Regions from separate parts of the Oceanobacillus iheyensis HTE831 genome, predicted to be linked through region 3. Evidence: riboswitches for the same ligand, from Rfam matches in the RefSeq annotation. Region 3 holds a riboswitch; each other region holds the start of a gene.
The links. A riboswitch is a leader RNA that binds a small molecule or an ion and turns the genes downstream of it on or off. The one in region 3 is predicted to bind S-adenosylmethionine.
Positions count from the first base shown of each region.

Region 1: it holds a riboswitch for S-adenosylmethionine, as region 3 does, so the genes downstream of both, OB_RS16955 (iron-containing alcohol dehydrogenase family protein) here and OB_RS15545 (O-acetylhomoserine aminocarboxypropyltransferase/cysteine synthase family protein) in region 3, are expected to answer to the same signal.
Region 2: it holds a riboswitch for S-adenosylmethionine, as region 3 does, so the genes downstream of both, OB_RS03765 (homocysteine S-methyltransferase family protein) here and OB_RS15545 (O-acetylhomoserine aminocarboxypropyltransferase/cysteine synthase family protein) in region 3, are expected to answer to the same signal.
Region 4: it holds a riboswitch for S-adenosylmethionine, as region 3 does, so the genes downstream of both, metK (methionine adenosyltransferase) here and OB_RS15545 (O-acetylhomoserine aminocarboxypropyltransferase/cysteine synthase family protein) in region 3, are expected to answer to the same signal.

Region 1 covers NC_004193.1:3,464,152-3,468,357, forward strand. The annotation lists gene OB_RS16945 (methionine ABC transporter ATP-binding protein) at 1-149, opposite strand, end outside; gene OB_RS16950 (MetQ/NlpA family ABC transporter substrate-binding protein) at 189-1,010, opposite strand; gene OB_RS16955 (iron-containing alcohol dehydrogenase family protein) at 1,007-2,161, opposite strand; SAM riboswitch class I at 2,250-2,369, opposite strand; gene OB_RS16960 (AIPR family protein) at 2,567-3,760, opposite strand; gene OB_RS16965 (helix-turn-helix domain-containing protein) at 3,842-4,111, shown strand.
Region 2 covers NC_004193.1:724,954-729,159, reverse strand. The annotation lists gene OB_RS03775 (YfcC family protein) at 1-208, shown strand, start outside; gene OB_RS03770 (hypothetical protein) at 363-578, shown strand; gene OB_RS03765 (homocysteine S-methyltransferase family protein) at 904-1,953, opposite strand; SAM riboswitch class I at 2,029-2,134, opposite strand; gene OB_RS03760 (DUF1801 domain-containing protein) at 2,595-3,023, shown strand; gene OB_RS03755 (thiolase family protein) at 3,025-4,206, opposite strand, start outside.
Region 3 covers NC_004193.1:3,159,627-3,163,832, reverse strand. The annotation lists gene OB_RS15545 (O-acetylhomoserine aminocarboxypropyltransferase/cysteine synthase family protein) at 1-1,548, opposite strand, end outside; SAM riboswitch class I at 1,651-1,760, opposite strand; gene rarD (EamA family transporter RarD) at 1,839-2,750, opposite strand; gene OB_RS18435 (hypothetical protein) at 3,117-3,275, shown strand; gene megL (methionine gamma-lyase) at 3,313-4,206, shown strand, end outside.
Region 4 covers NC_004193.1:2,363,621-2,367,826, forward strand. The annotation lists gene OB_RS11900 (sigma-70 family RNA polymerase sigma factor) at 1-158, opposite strand, end outside; gene metK (methionine adenosyltransferase) at 413-1,609, opposite strand; SAM riboswitch class I at 1,783-1,893, opposite strand; gene pckA (phosphoenolpyruvate carboxykinase (ATP)) at 2,099-3,682, shown strand; gene OB_RS11915 (ABC transporter substrate-binding protein) at 4,205-4,206, shown strand, end outside.

The sequences.
Region 1 (4,206 bases), 300 kb from region 3:
CAACGAATAAGTGTACTCTTTCCTGCGCCACTATAGCCGATCACGCCATAGATTTCTCCTTTTCCAACAGATAAAGAAACATCTTTCAATGCCTGAATATCTCCTTGTTTTCCTGCAAATGTCTTTGTGATGTTGGTTAATTCAATCATTTGTTTATGCTCCTTCCGTTACGCACTTTGCCAAAATCCTTACCACGAAGGAACGAGCGATCCGCCAAATTCTTCTTCGATAAATGTTTTGACTTCTTCACTGCGATAAATATCTGCTAGTTTTTGGATGATTTCATCGTCTTCATTTTCCGCTCTGACAGCCGCATGGTTAATATAAGGTGAATCTTTTGGCTCGATGAAAATAGCGTCTTCCGTTGGAGTAAATCCAGCTTCGATGGCGAAATTCGTATTAATCGCTGCCGCATCCAATTCCTCTAACTGACGTGCAATCTGCGCAGAATCGAGTTCCACAAATTCATAATTGCCGTTATTCTTTTCAATATCACGAACAGTGGAATTAATCCCCGTCTCCGGATCCAACTCGATTAAACCAGCTTGTTCAAATAATAAAAGTGCACGACCGCTATTGGTTGGATCACTAGGCAGTCCGATTGTTGCTCCCTCTGGCAATTCAGACACATCACCGACATCTAATGAATAAATCCCCATCGGGAAAGTCACCGTATCAAATGATTTCACTAAGTCTAGGTTTCTATCTTCTCTAATAGCATTAAAATACGGTTCTGTTTGGAATATATTTAAATCGAGTTCCCCTTCATCTAATGCAACATTTGGCATCACATAATCCGTGAACACCTCCGTCTCGATATTAATGCCTTCCTCTTCTGCTAGTTCTGTTACTTTCTCAAGAATCTCTTCATGTGGTCCTGCCGTTACACCGATGACTAATTTTTCATCATCGTACAACCCTTCACTTGCCCCGCTAGATTCTTCACTGCCACATGCAGCCAAAAGTGCTACTGCTAAAAATACGATCGCTGTTAATAATCCTTTTTTCATGATGTTTTCTCTCCTCTTTTTTCCTTGTAATAGATTTGATTATTTTTCTCTACTTGCTGTAACGCACTTGCTAAAGATTCCGCCGTCACTTCCCGGTTCATAAAATGTATCGACTCTTGCGGCAGAATTGCTTTCTGAATAATCCTTTCGACGAGATCAGTATTAGTTATATCAATACCGATCTCCTGTAAACTAGATGGCAACTGCCATTGATCATAAAAATCGAGTAATCGCAAAAGCTCTTCTTCTTTTTGTTCGAATGCCAATTGACCAAGGATGCCGTATGCCACAAGCTCCCCGTGCAAGAAGTGTTGAGCCTCGCTGGCTTCCGTTAATCCATTATGTAGTGAATGTGCCCCGGCAATTCGCCCTGCCTTATCGCCAAATCCGCCTACCATTCCGCCTGTTATAATAATCGCCTCGATAACACGGATTAATGCCGGTGTCACTTGTTTATCCCGGACGGCATCGAGTGCTGCTTTTCCGTCTTCCAGCAATACATCTCGACAAATACTAGCGGAGAATTGGGAAACTTTCACGGGAACAGGCACTTCTTCATTCGGGTAAAAACTCTCGATTAATGCGTCGGCTTCATAAAATTTTGCCAGCGTATCACCAATCCCCGCTCGTAAGTATTCGATAGGAGCATGCGCAATAATCGCCGGCTCTACTAATACAAGTGTCGTCGCTAATGGAAAATACGTATAGTGTGTAAATGCTCCATTACTGTCGTAAAAGACACTAAGCGGTGTCCATGCAGCACAGGTCGCAGCAATTGTCGGAATTAAAACCGATTTAACCTCTGCTTTAGCAGCTGCGGCTTTCGTTATATCCAGTGCAGTCCCGCCACCTATACCAATTACGGCATCAATCGCATGTTGGTGAAGCTGATCCGCTATTTTATCCGCTTTTTCTAGCGTGGTATGACCGTCAATAAAGATGATATTCGCTTCTACTTGCTTCACTAATACAAAAGGCAAATACGGCTTTGCCGCCTGCCATGATCTCTTCCCTGCGATAACTTGTATACGATTAACTGACAGTTCTTCAAGCAGTACAGGAATTTCCTCCAAGACATCCGCGCCAATCCGATAATGACCCGGAGCTCCTTTTACAATCGATGTGGACATAAATCCTTCCTCTTTTCTCATGTTGTGAATTTTTCCGGGAAACTAAAAAATGCCTCCCGATGTGAAATCGAGAGGCATAACATTACACTACGTAAGTCATTCATCACCTCTCTTATTTCTCAAAATACTGTCCGTATTTTGCAGGATTTAGCACCTATTCATCACTGGAATTACGATGAACGGTTGCCGGGCGTCACAGGGCCAGTCCCTCAGCCACTCTCAATAAGAGATATTAGCGTATTAAATTTTAATTATCATACTATTACGGTTTTTACTAATTGTCAATAAGGGATTTGGATACTAGTTGAAAACTCATTTAAGACAGAATAAGCATCCAATTACATATATATGTATATATCTAAAAAGGGAATATATTAAAGAAAAAAAGGAGGTAAATTAACTCCTTTTTTTATTACCTAATTGAAATCACTTACTTTGTAACATCTCAATTTGTATTTGAAGTTTTGTAGAATTTATTGCATCATAATTTTGTAACCAAAGAGCACTACTTTTCCCTGTACTTTGAGGATTATTACCTAATTGTCTGGACATCTCAACTGTATTATTAACTAATTTAGATTTACTTTTTTCCCATACACTCAAAGGATCAACACTCCACTCTAGCACATTACTATCTTTTATTTCTATTAAAGCTCTAAAAGCCGCTAGTATAGGGAATATAAACCCCTGTGTTATATGATAAAGTGTAGGATTCTGATAATATCTTGTAGTCGCCCCTTTATCCTTTCTATCAACACCTTTAACTTTTCCAAACTGTCCTTTTGGGTTAGATAATTTATAACCTTCTACCATCTCTAATTCAATTTTATCGTATAATTTCACTATTTCTGGTAATAAAGGAGCAATATGTTCATAATCGTTTCTAGAATTGTTGGTTGTACCGTCATAATTAGCTAAATAATCTTTTAAAACTTGCGCTTTACCACTATAAGCTTGTATTGGTTGATTACTATTATCTTTATATTTAAACTTATTGAAAGCATACATCAACCTTACTAAATCTACCGTATCTAATCGCTTATCTTCGTTTTCTCTGTATGCAATATCTTTTGAAAATGGTTCGTTCTCAATACTTTCTTTCACAAATTCAAACTTGTTTGCCAATTCAGCTATAGCTTTGTCTGAAACTTGCACACTTGTATTTCTAGCTGCCGATAATTCATCTATTTCAATTACATTATTCATTATCTCTAGATGTACGTATTGTTTTTCATCTGGATCTAACTTTTTCTTATTTTTTATTATAGCGTGATAAGTGTGCCCTCCGTCTAAAACGCCATATTTTTCAGTTTGATCAACACTACCTAAATCAAGTGTAATTTCATTTGTAACAGCATCTATACCAATACTTTTAGCTGAAATTAAGATTCCTCTATTATTCACAAAAAAAGATTGAGTACTCTCTGTTAAAGCGTCCTTTATTCTTCTATATACTTTAGTATTTGTTTTTACATCTCTAGGGTTTACCTCTGTCGGAAATCCACTTGGAATTTGTTCAATGTCTACCCACAAATGATAAACTTCTCTATTATCACCTTCATATGGACTTTTTAATTTTGAATATTTTTTATAATTAAATCTAAATTTATTGTTTTTCAACTTAATTCCTCCTAATATTTTGTTATACTTAGATTATATTGTTAAATAGAATTATTTGGAAGGAACCATGGTACCTGAATTATGGTTAAAAGACAAAAAAATAAATTTATTAATGACCCTTATTATAAAATGGGATTAAAATTAAGGGAATTGCGTGAACATAATAAAATGACAATATCAGACTTAGCTGAACTCATGGATGTATCTGTTAAAACAATCAGCAATTATGAAAATGGATACAACCGTATGACTATTGAAGCAATAATTAAAATTTATAGAAATAGTGTATTCGGAGAAAAAGATCTAGAAGAATTATTGGATTTGTTTATAGTTAGCATATTTGATAATTGATGGTTTAACTTTATTCTTAAAATAATTTATTATTTCTAGAACCTCTTTACAATCTATTACTGTATATAAGTTAAAATCCTCCTATAAAAACTGGA
Region 2 (4,206 bases), 1.2 Mb from region 3:
ACAAGTTGCTGTTCAATCTTATCAATTTGGGGATGGACTCACTAATTTAATCTTTCCTACGTCAGGAATTCTTATGGCTAGTCTTGCTGTAGCTAAAGTACCTTATACAAAATGGCTAAAATGGGTATTCCCTCTATTTCTTATATGGCTAGTAATTGCAATTATAGCTTTAATAATAGGAGTTCTCATTGAATGGGGTCCTATGTAGACAGTAAAACACATCATTCCCATTAAAATATAATCATTCCTGAATAAATAGTTAGGTGTAATTACCTAATTATTTATTCAAGCTAGTTGATATCCTTCAATATATACCGATATAAGAATATATAAACAACTAAATTAGCGAGGAATGATGAGTAATGTCATTTAAGATTCCTCCCTACACTTCAAAGTACAAATTAATTGCTACTTACCGAAGTAATGGGGATACCTGGCTTGCCATGTTAATCGATGAAGAGCCATTAAATTTTAAATGGAATGATATTGAAAGTATCCAGGATTTAGAGTTAAAAAATTATCTATATTCATTGCAATCCGAAATAGAGGCAGGAACATATGAAGTAGAAAATCACTAAGATTTAGGACACAACAGTGAGGTTTAACTTTTTATACGGAGCAGCAAGATTTATTTCAAAAAAATGAAAGGAAAATGGAAGATATACGTAAAACTCTACGGGAGGAAAAAGGGATGAGGAGACTGACAACCACCCGTAGAAGATCGCGTATGAATTTTCCATTATTCCAGTTCATCATATAATGATTACACGCCTTAAATTCTTATGTTTCTCTTCTTTTCACGTTCAAGTTAGAGGATTTATCTGTCTCCCTCATAATTGCCACACCCATCAACCTCTTTGATTTTTCCAATACGCTAATAAATCCTCCAGAGAAATGACGATATTATGCCTTGAATCGATAACCTACGTTATGCTCTTTTAAACTTTTATCCTTACCAAACAAGAAATGTTTCTCCATGTCAGGAGAATAAGGAGAATTAACGGTCTCTTTCCCAACAGACTCTGCAACAGCTCTTAGCATAGCTGGAGAAGCCCCACAGCATAATCCGATATAATTAACACCGATTTCTTTTGCTTCTTTAGCCCATGCTGCCAGTTCATAACGGTTATGGTACAGTGGATCTAATGCAGTTGGAAAAGTGGTCTCAGTAGGGAGATGACAGCTACACCCACCATCAGGTAAATTGAAAAAAGTCGGATGCTCATTTGATGTACGATATGGAATAGGTAATGCACCTACATAACCGTCTACATGCTGTCTAATTTTTGCGATATAAGGCTGCATTGTATCTGGACCTCGGAAACAATTCATGCCAACAACAAGGGCTCCTTTTTCCGATAATATCTTACACGATTCTTCTACTGTATAGCAATCTCTTAAGATGTTCTCTCCCATTAATCCTAGTGTGATGACAGCTGGCAAGTCTTTTTTCAATATTTCTTCCAAAGCAATCTCTGCCTCTTCATGATAATAGAACGTTTCCCCATTTATAAAATCAACGTCTTCTTCTTTACTCCACTGTGCCATTTCGGCAAACATCTCTCTCACTTTATGTTTGCTTGATTCATCATTAGGGTCAAAGATATTTGTATTAGAAATATTTCCTGCAACTAATGCTTCTTCCTGTGGATGTTCTTTGGCTACTTCTTTCGCTAAACGAATAGCACTTCTGTTCAACGGTTCTAGTAATTGTTCCTTACCAATAATACGCATTTTCTCTCGATGTGCATTATATGTAAATGCTAATACAACATCCGAACCAGCGTTCATAAAATCACGATACGTCTGTTTTAACGCATCCGGATTTTCAAGGGCTACTTCTGGTACAAACGAACCTGCCTGTAAGTACCCCCTCCTCTCTAATTCAAATAAATACCCTTCTCCTGCTATTACCGTGCCTTCTTGCAAACGTCTTTGTAAACTCCGCTTCATAATAATCTCCTCCTATTCTAAAAATCAAAAAACCCCTCTTCTAAAAGTAAGAAGAAGGGTTAAAATACATAGCTCTTCTTATCTTTAAGGCTTGTAAGCCTATTGGAATTAGCACCATACCTTATCTAGGCTGGTTGCTGAGACTTCATCGGGCCAATCCCTCCATCTCTCTTGATAAGTCTAACTATATTAAATTTTTAAAAAATTAACTTTATAATATTCTAACTGATAACATTAAAATAATCAATAGTGAAATTTATTATAATTTAGAAAAGCTGATTTTTGTTCGTAGTGAAAGGTTGTAAATCAAGCTCAACATAACCAATCGTAAAATATAGCAAATTGAAAGAAAACCAAGAGCTATTATTGCAAAGAACCAGCACACACTTTTTATAAGATACTTGGTTATTAGAGCGCTTCTATTCACCAATTCCCTAGTATTTTTCTAGATTTTTGGGCATTAGAGCGCTTCTAGAAAAGGACTTTTCTTTTACTAGTTAGTTGGATCGGTGAATGGCAGCAAAAAAGCGATTCGACTGAACGAAAAAATCAAGCAGCGCAACATTTTTATAAAGATAGTTTATTAATTATACGATTCGTTTGTTATACTATTATCAATCATAGTAGGAGGAGCGATGAAAATGTATGAACTAAAAACAAAAGAAACAGAAAACAGTGTTATTCAATTCATCGAAAGTATCGATCATGTTCAAAAGAAAGAAGATGCTTATCAATTATTAGATATATTTACCGAATCTACTGAGTATCCAGCAAAGATGTGGGGAACAAGTATTATTGGTTTTGGAAAATACAAATATAAATACGCTTCTGGCCACTCGGGTGAATCTTTAATGGTAGGATATTCTCCTAGAAAATCAAAAATCAGTCTCTATCTCTCAACAGAAGTTTCTCAAGATAATGAATTATTGACAGATTTAGGGAAGTACACTACAGGAAAATCATGCGTCTACATTAATAAACTCAGTGATATTAATCTGGATACTTTACGTCATTTAATTAAGAAATCTCTCAATCATATACAATCAACATATCCTGATAATGCAAAATAGCTTAGCATTGTTCAATTAATATTGCCATTCCTTGACCGCCACCAGCGCACAAGGTAGCTATGCCATATTGTTGTTTTCTTCGAATTAACTCATAGATTAATGTCGTAATTATCCGTGTTCCTGTAGCACCGACCGGATGACCTAATGCAATTGCACCACCATTAACATTTACTTTTTCATAATCCAAACCTAGTTGGCGGATGACAGCGATACTTTGAGAGGCAAATGCTTCATTTAATTCTATTAAATCTATGTCTTGCAATGTTTTATTCGTTCGTTTAAGTAATTGATTGACTGCGGGTACTGGTCCAATCCCCATCATTTCAGGAGACACACCTGCTGTACTCCAGTCTATAATTCTTGCGAGTGGTTTCAACCCAAGATGTTTGGCCCGTGACTCTTTCATGATTACCAGAGCTGACGCCCCATCATTTCTGCCACAAGCATTACCTGCCGTCACCGTACCGTCTGCTTCAAATACCGGTTTTAGACTTGCTAGTTTCTCTAAAGATGTATCAAGTCGAGGATATTCATCTACTGCAAATACAGATGTTTGTTTCTTTTCCTTAACTTCGATAGGGGCTATCTCTTTTTTAAATCGTCCTGTTTCGATGGCTTTTTTTGCTCTGTGCTGGCTTTCTAATGCAAATGCATCTTGATCTTCTCTTGATATTTTATATTTCCTAGCAACATTCTCAGCGGTAATTCCCATTGATAGGCTCTTACCATAGATTTCTGGAGGTTGTTGTCCTGCTTCTAAATTAGAATCTACGATAGTTGTTCGATCCCCTCCAAATCTAGTATTTCGTAAATATATTGGAGATCGGCTCATACTCTCTGCTCCCCCCGCTACTACAATATCAGCTTGATTGCTTAGAATTTGTTGCACTCCGGATGTCACTGCTTGAATTCCAGAAGCACATAATCTATTTACCGTGAAAGCAGTAACTTGTTCAGGAATACCAGCTCTTAGTGCTGCGACTCTAGCAATATTCGATGATTCTGTTGATTGTCTTACTTCTCCTAAAATAACCTCATCTATATGATCAGCAGGAAGATTGACTCTTCTCAATGATTCTTTCACTACATGGCTTGCTAGGAAACCAGATGATATGTTTTTCAATGATTGGCCATATGCTCCAATTGGCGTTCTAATTGCACTAACAATAACGATCGGATCCTC
Region 3 (4,206 bases):
TACAATGGTATCTGTCGGTACTTCTCCCTCGATAGATTGGACTGTCTCATCAAACCAGATAGCATCAACCTCTGTATTTAGATCACGTAACGATGTCACTGGTACTACTTCATACCCTAGCGTTTCAAGTGGTGCTAGTTGATCTTGGTCTATTTGAAGTGTAGCTATTACTTTTTTTCTCACTCCATTGCTTCGATCGAATGGAGAGTGAAGTAACCATTGTACTGCAATTTCTTCTTGGGTCGGTTTATTTGTATGTGATTTACCAGTAGCTTTCTCAATTGCTTGGTCAAGATCAGCGATAATATCATCGATGGACTCCAGACCTACGGATAATCGTACTAATTCTTCAGTTACGCCACTTAATGCTAAGTCATCTTCGTTTAATTGTTGATGCGTGGTAGATGCCGGATGAATAATAAGGGATTTTGCATCTCCTACATTTGCAACATGTGACCACAATGAAACATTATCTATTAATGTTCGTCCCGCTTCTCGACCACCAGATATTCCAAAAGTGATAATAGATCCGAAGCTTTGTTTCAAATATTTACCTGCCAGTTCATGAGATGGATGCTCTTCTAATCCTGGATAGTTCACCCATTCGACAGCAGGATGTGCTTGTAAATATTTCGCTAATTGCAATGCATTATCGGTATGTTGTTTAATGCGTAAGTGTAATGTCTCCAATCCTTGCAATAGCAGAAAAGCATTTTGTGGGCTTAGTGAAGCTCCAATATCACGTAATAATTGCACTCTAAGTTTTGTAATGTATGCTGCTGCCCCAAGGTCAACGTATTTTAATCCATTATAACTTTCATCAGGTTCTGCAAAGTCTTGGAAACGATCGTTATTCCAATCAAATCGACCACTATCAACCACGACACCACCAATGGTTGTTCCATGTCCTCCAATCCATTTTGTTGCAGAGTGAACAACAATATCTGCACCCCAAGTTAATGGCTTTGTTACATAAGGTGTAGCAAAGGTATTATCAATAATTAACGGTACACCATGCTTATGTGCTACTTCAGAAACTTTTTCGATATCAAATACATAGAGGCTAGGATTCGTAATAATTTCACCGAAAACTGCTTTCGTCTTATCCGTAATAGCATCATCAATCGCTTGAGGATCTGTTCCATCCACAAACTTCACATTAATTCCGTAACGAGGGAGGGTGTTAGCAAATAGATTGAACGTACCACCGTATAAGTTGCTGTCAGCAACAATTTCATCTCCAGAACCAGCAATATTAAGAATCGCTAACGTAATTGCCGCCATACCAGAAGAGGTAGCAACTGCACCAATACCATCTTCAAGCTGAGTGATTCGCTGTTCAAAAGCATCTACAGTTGGATTCATAATTCGTGAATAAATATTTCCCGGTTCTGCTAAACCAAATAAATTTTGTGCATGTTCGGTATCTCGGAACACATAGGACGTAGTTTGATAAATTGGAACTGCACGTGAACCAGTTGATGGGTCTGGTTCCTGTCCTCCATGAAGTAAGATTGTTTCTGCTTGCAAAGATTGAAATTTAGACATCGTGTTTCCTCCTTGAATTTATTATTTTTAAAGTAATAAGAGAAGGATTAAAAAAAGCCCCCTTCATAAGAAGAGGACTTTGTCTGTTTAAAACCGAACCTCCTCTTATCTTCCAGACGATGAAGTCTGTAGGATTTAGCACCTTTCAATAGCAATTGCTACAGGTTGCCGGGCTTCGCAGGGCCTATTCCCTCCACCACTCTTGATAAGAGATTTGCTTATTAAATTGTTAAAAGTATATCTTGTTTACTTGTTGATTGTCAACAGTAAATTTAAAATTATTTAAAAATTCATGTATTGAATGCTTTTTTTCGTCGTGATTGTTTATATATGCTATAGATATAGATTGCTAGTGCTAACCATATAAATAAGAATGTAATCATATGGTGGGTCGTGAATGATTCCTCATATAAAAATACGCCGAGCAAGAACATCACAGTTGGTGCAACATACTGCAGGAACCCAACGGAAGCTAGTGGTATTCTTCTTGCGCCTGCAGCAAAAAGAAGTAGAGGAATAGCAGTCACAATTCCACCACCTATTAAGAACAGGTTTTCCATAGTCATTAAAGGATTTAATGAGAACCCTTGAGCTTGAGGAGCTATAAATATGTATATTATTGCAAGTGGTGTCATGACGAGTGTTTCTAATGTGAGCCCAAACATTGCACTGAGATCCAGGGTTTTCTTTAGGAAACCATAAATAGCGAAAGTAGTGGCTAATAATATAGATATCCATGGGAATATTCCATACCCGATTGTGAGATAAATAACTGCTACTCCAGCAAGAATGAATGAAAATATCTGTGCCTTGGTTGATGGTTCCTTTAAAATGATTAATCCTAATAATATACTTAAAATGGGATTTATATAGTAACCCAAACTAGCTTGCAGTACGTGCCCGCCGTTTACGGCAAATATAAATAAAAACCAATTGAGTGTAATAACAATCGATGCTGAAGTTATGGCAATAATTTTTTTGCGATCTTGTTTTATATGCCTTATTGTATGTACAAAATTCCGCCATTTACCTGACAGCATAACAAGCAAAATCATGAATACAAAACTCCAAATAATGCGATGTGCAAGTATCGTACCTGCTTCGATCGTGTTAATTTGTTTCCAATAAATTGGCAAGAAGCCCCAAAGTAAATAAGCACTAAATGTAAGAATCATACCTTGTTGGATTGATTTATTCCCCATAATTTTCCTTCTTTCTATAAATGCATTCTAGTTTCATATAATAATAGTCGGATTTTTGAAAGGAATCAATTATTTGAATTTATATTAAAGAAAACGCTTTCATAAATGTTGTAAATACTTTATTATTGAATTGATATGTTTATCTAAATGAGTAATTGTCCTAGGAAATATTTAACTATATGAGTCAATTTCATATCTGCTAAATTCAGTATAAAAAGCGAATGTTTTAGATATTTTTATATTTAATGTTCGGATTAAAGCAATAATTTGGCTTTGATTGTAATGAAAGACGGCGACTCCTGCAGGTACCGCGCGAGCTGAAGATCCACTTGAAAAGTGTTCTTCTTTTCAGTTAGCTAAAAACCGGTGCCTGCGGAAAGCGCCGTCTGCAATGAAAATCAAATAACGCAATATACGGATTTTACACCAATTATATTAATTATGAAATTTATTCATATAAGTAGTAATACATTAAAAGAACATAAATATCAGGGGTTAGGTGTTACGATCGATCAGTTAGGCTAGAAAGAAACAACCTATTCTATATAAGAGGGGGATTTTAATGAAATATAAACATATGGAGACTTCAGTTATTCATGAAGGATACGACTCAACACAGATGCTTGGGAGCTTGACTCCTCCAATATTTCAAACGTCAACATACACCTTTGACTCGGCAGAACAAGGGGAAGCACGATTTGCCGCAGAGGAAGAAGGATATATCTATTCTCGTTTAGGTAATCCAACTGTGCGCATTTTAGAAGAGAAAATTGCAGCATTAGAAGGCGGAGAGCGAGGGTTAGCTTTTTCATCTGGAATGGCGGCGGTATCTGCTATTTTATTTGCATTAACAAAAGCTAATGATCATATTATTTGCTCTTCAGGATTATATGGTTGTACTTATGGATTGTTATCAATGATGAAAGAAAAATATAATATTAAAACGGATTATTCCAATATGTCATCCGAACAGGAATTGGAAAATCAGATAACGAAAGAAACAGTATTAATCTATGTGGAAACACCGATTAATCCTACCATGCAAGTAATTGATTTAGAATTAGTTGTGAAAGTAGCTAAGAAGCATCAACTTTTAGTAGTGGTAGATAATACTTTTTCCTCACCTTACTTGCAACGTCCTTTAGAGATAGGATGTGATTTTGTTATTCATAGTGCAACGAAGTATATTAGTGGACATGGTGATGTGATTGCAGGACTTGCGGTTGGAAAAAAAGATATCATGGATACCATTGCTTTAACTACGCAAAAAGATATTGGCGGAGTTTTGTCTCCTTTTGATGCTTGGTTATTGATTCGAGGATTAAAAACATTACCATTGCGAATGGATAGACATAGTAGTAACGCAGAAAAAATAGTTCAACAACTAAAGTTACACAAAGCGGTTAAAAATGTCTATTATCCTGGAGACCCTGATTTTTCTAATGTTGCTATCACC
Region 4 (4,206 bases), 800 kb from region 3:
CGGTATAGATTTTTCTCATAACTGTGAAATAATGCCATAAATGATTCTTGATTCCCTTTTTGTGCTTCTTCTACTAGTTCAATGATACTACCACCTGCTTTGCAATGTATAATATATTTTTTGTCATAATACCATAATAAGCAGCTTTGATTTTTCATAAATCAGTAAACTCAATAGAAGAATTCAACATAATTTTATATCTTTCAGATAAAATTCATGAAAGTTTTCCTGTATATTAAGTCAATTTTATAAATTTCTGTTAAGAATTGATGTCTAGTTGAAAAATTAATTATTATGATAAATGAGTGCCATAATAATAATTTCGAATGGAATCAAACTGTTGGTCCACTCGATTAATAAACTAAAAAAACTACCACCTTAAAGATAGATGATAGTTTTTTTAAACATTTAATTATTTAGTTAGAGCAATAAGCTCTTCTGTTTTGTCTGTTTTTTCCCATGGGAATAAGATATCTTTTCGACCAAAGTGACCATAAGCTGCGGTATTTTTGTATATAGGTTTTCTTAAATCTAACATGCGGATAATACCAGCTGGACGGAGATCAAATAATTCTCTAACTGCTTCTACCAATCTGTCTTCACTTACTTTTCCAGTTCCAAATGTATTAACTGCAATGGAGACAGGTTGAGCGACACCAATGGCATAGGCTAATTGAACCTCACAAGATTTTGCAAGTCCTGCGGCAACTATATTCTTAGCAACATAACGAGCTGCATATGCTGCAGAACGGTCTACTTTTGTAGCGTCTTTGCCACTAAATGCACCTCCGCCATGTCTAGCATAACCACCGTACGTGTCTACAATAATCTTTCTTCCTGTCAGCCCTACATCACCTTGAGGTCCTCCAATTACAAAACGACCAGTTGGATTTATAAAATATTTTGTTTTATCATCTAACAATTCGCTTGGAACAACCGCTTGAATGACTTTTTCAATCATATCTCTTTCAATTTGCTCATTTTGTATTTCTGAATGATGTTGTGTAGAGATAACGATTGTATCTATACGTTCGGGCTTGTCATTCTCATCATACTCAACAGTTACTTGTGTCTTTCCATCTGGACGAAGATAATCTACTATACCTTCTTTTCTTACATCCGCTAACCTTTTGGACAATTGATGTGCTAATGAGATTGGTAAAGGCATTAATTCTTCAGTCTCATCACATGCGTAACCAAACATTAGCCCTTGGTCGCCAGCTCCAATAGCATCAATTTCTTCCTCACTCATTTTTCCTTGTCGTGCCTCAAGTGCTTGATTTACTCCTCCTGCAATATCTGCAGACTGTTCATCTATCGCAGTTAATACCGCGCAAGTTTCAAAATCAAAACCATATTTAGCACGTGTATACCCTATTTCTTTTACTGTTTCACGAACAAGGGCTGGTATATCTACATAAGTAGAAGTAGAAATTTCTCCTGATACAAGAACTAGTCCTGTAGTTACTGTTGTCTCACATGCAACCCTTGCGTTTGGATCTTTCTTTAAAATTTCATCTAAAATAGCATCTGATATTTGGTCAGACATTTTATCTGGATGCCCCTCAGTTACTGACTCTGAAGTAAATAAACGTCGATTTGCAGCCATAAGGCTAAACTCTCCTTTGATATATGTTGGTACGGATCTCTTTATAACTTCTATCCTATTCAAAGTGCCAATAAAAGAACCTCGTACTAAAAAACGCGGTACCTAAAATTATAGATAAAAACAAAAAAACCTTTCCTTCATAACATGAGGAAAGGAAGAATTATGGCCTTTCGCTCTTATTGTTCAAGGAACTATTATCCTTGCATCAGATTAGCACCTTTTCACCAGTAGTGATGGTTGCTGGGCTTCATCGGGTCTGTCCCTCCACCAACTCTGAATAAGAGTATCCGTTCATGGTTAAGATTAACGAAAGGTGAGTTGTCTGTCAACTAATTTAAGCCTTGTCACATCAAAAAATATATTGCATAAAATAAATTTTAATATAGTATGGACTATTTATTTTAATGTGTTATACTAATAATCAGATTTAATAAATATGGATCGTTAAGAGATTAAAACTACTCTAATTAATAGTAAGGAGATTATACCATGAAAACTGTTGATAAGTCTTATATGAAAGAATTACAAACAAATCATATTCACCACAATCTATCGGTAGCACAGCTCGTTGAAAAAATTCTGTATAGACAAGAAGGAATTCTTACATCTACCGGAGCAGTACGCGCCACTACAGGAACTTATACTGGTCGATCTCCGGAAGATAAATTTACCGTTAAAGATGAAGTTTCGGATCAACATGTTAACTGGGGTAAAGTTAATAAACCCATCCAGGAGGAAGTATTCAACCAATTATTATCTAAAGTGATTTCTTATTTAAATGAAAAACAAGAAATATTTAAATTTCAAGGATTTGCGGGGTCTGATCATACTTACCGACTCCCTATTCAAGTGATTAATGAATATGCTTGGCATAATTTATTTTCTAGACAACTATTCATTACTCCAACGGAAGAGGAATTAAACAATCACCAAGCAGAATTTACAGTTATTTCAGCTCCAGGATTTAAGGCTGATCCAGCTATTGATGGAACAAATTCAGAAACATTTATATTAATTTCTTTTAAGAAAAGAATTGTACTTATCGGTGGTACTGAATATGCCGGAGAAATTAAAAAGTCCATTTTTTCTGTGATGAATTATTTATTACCACAGCAAGATGTGCTTTCTATGCATTGCTCCGCTAATGTAGGCCAGGAAGGTGACGTTGCATTATTTTTCGGGTTATCAGGTACCGGGAAAACGACATTATCCGCAGACCCCTACCGAAAATTAATCGGTGATGACGAACATGGTTGGAGTCCAAATGGTGTATTCAATATTGAAGGCGGTTGTTATGCGAAATGTATCAATCTCTCAGAAGAAAAGGAACCACAAATTTATAACGCAATCCGTTACGGTACTGTGTTAGAGAATGTGATTTTAAATGACAATAGCAGAGAACCCGATTATGATGATACTTCATTAACAGAAAACACACGTGCTGCTTATCCTTTAGAGAATATAGACAATATTATTAATCCTAGTGTTGCAGGGCATCCAAATACAATTATTTTCTTAACTGCTGACGCATCAGGCACATTGCCTCCGATTAGCAAACTGACAAAAGAACAAGCGATGTATCATTTTCTAAGCGGATATACAAGTAAATTAGCAGGAACAGAACGAGGAGTAACAGAACCACTAGCTACTTTCTCTGCTTGTTTTGGTTCTCCATTCTTACCATTAGCTCCATCTAAATATGCAGAAATGCTTGGAAAGAAAATTGATATGTTTGATACAAATGTATTTTTGATTAATACCGGATGGACTGGCGGATCATATGGAGTGGGTGACCGTATTAAACTTTCCTTCACCAGAGCAATGGTTCACTCTGCATTAGAAGGAGAATTAAATTCTATAGAAACAATCACTGATGAAATTTTCGGTTTACAGATTCCTGCTCATGTTCCTGGAGTCCCTGATGAATTATTAGTACCTAAACAGACATGGGGTAATAAAGAAGCATATATGAAAGAAGCACAAACACTTGCATTAAAATTCCACGAAAACTTTAAGAAATTCACTCTAGCTAGTGAAACGATTAAGCAAGCTGGTCCTTTATATAAAGGATAATTTAAACATGTTTACTCATCCCATTAAGGATTAATATAAATGAGTGAAGTACTCGTTCGATATTTGCGAACAACCAGTCTCAATACGAGGCTGGTTTTTTATTCGTTTATCTCTGAAGGCTCGGTCCAGTTCGGCGTCGCTTAGCGGTGAGAAATGCTTTTGACTTGGCTAGCATTGCTCACCACCGACTTCGCAACTTCCCTCCCCTTCCTTCGATAACTCATCTTCCTCTTTCCTTTCGGAGATTCGTTTATCTCTGAAGGCTCAGTCCAGTTCAGCGTCGCTTAACGGTGAGAAATGCTTTTGACTTGGCCAGCATTGCTCACCAGCGACTTCGCAACTTCCCTCCCCTTCCTTCGATAACTCATCTTCCTCTTTCCTTTCGGAGATTCGTTTATCTCTGAAGGCTCAGTCCAGTTCGGCGTCGCTTAGCGGTGAGAAATGCTTTTGACACATATTTATATTTGGGCGCATACACTATTTTGATAAATTTTATCACATTTGTTGAAGGGAACGGTGGGTAT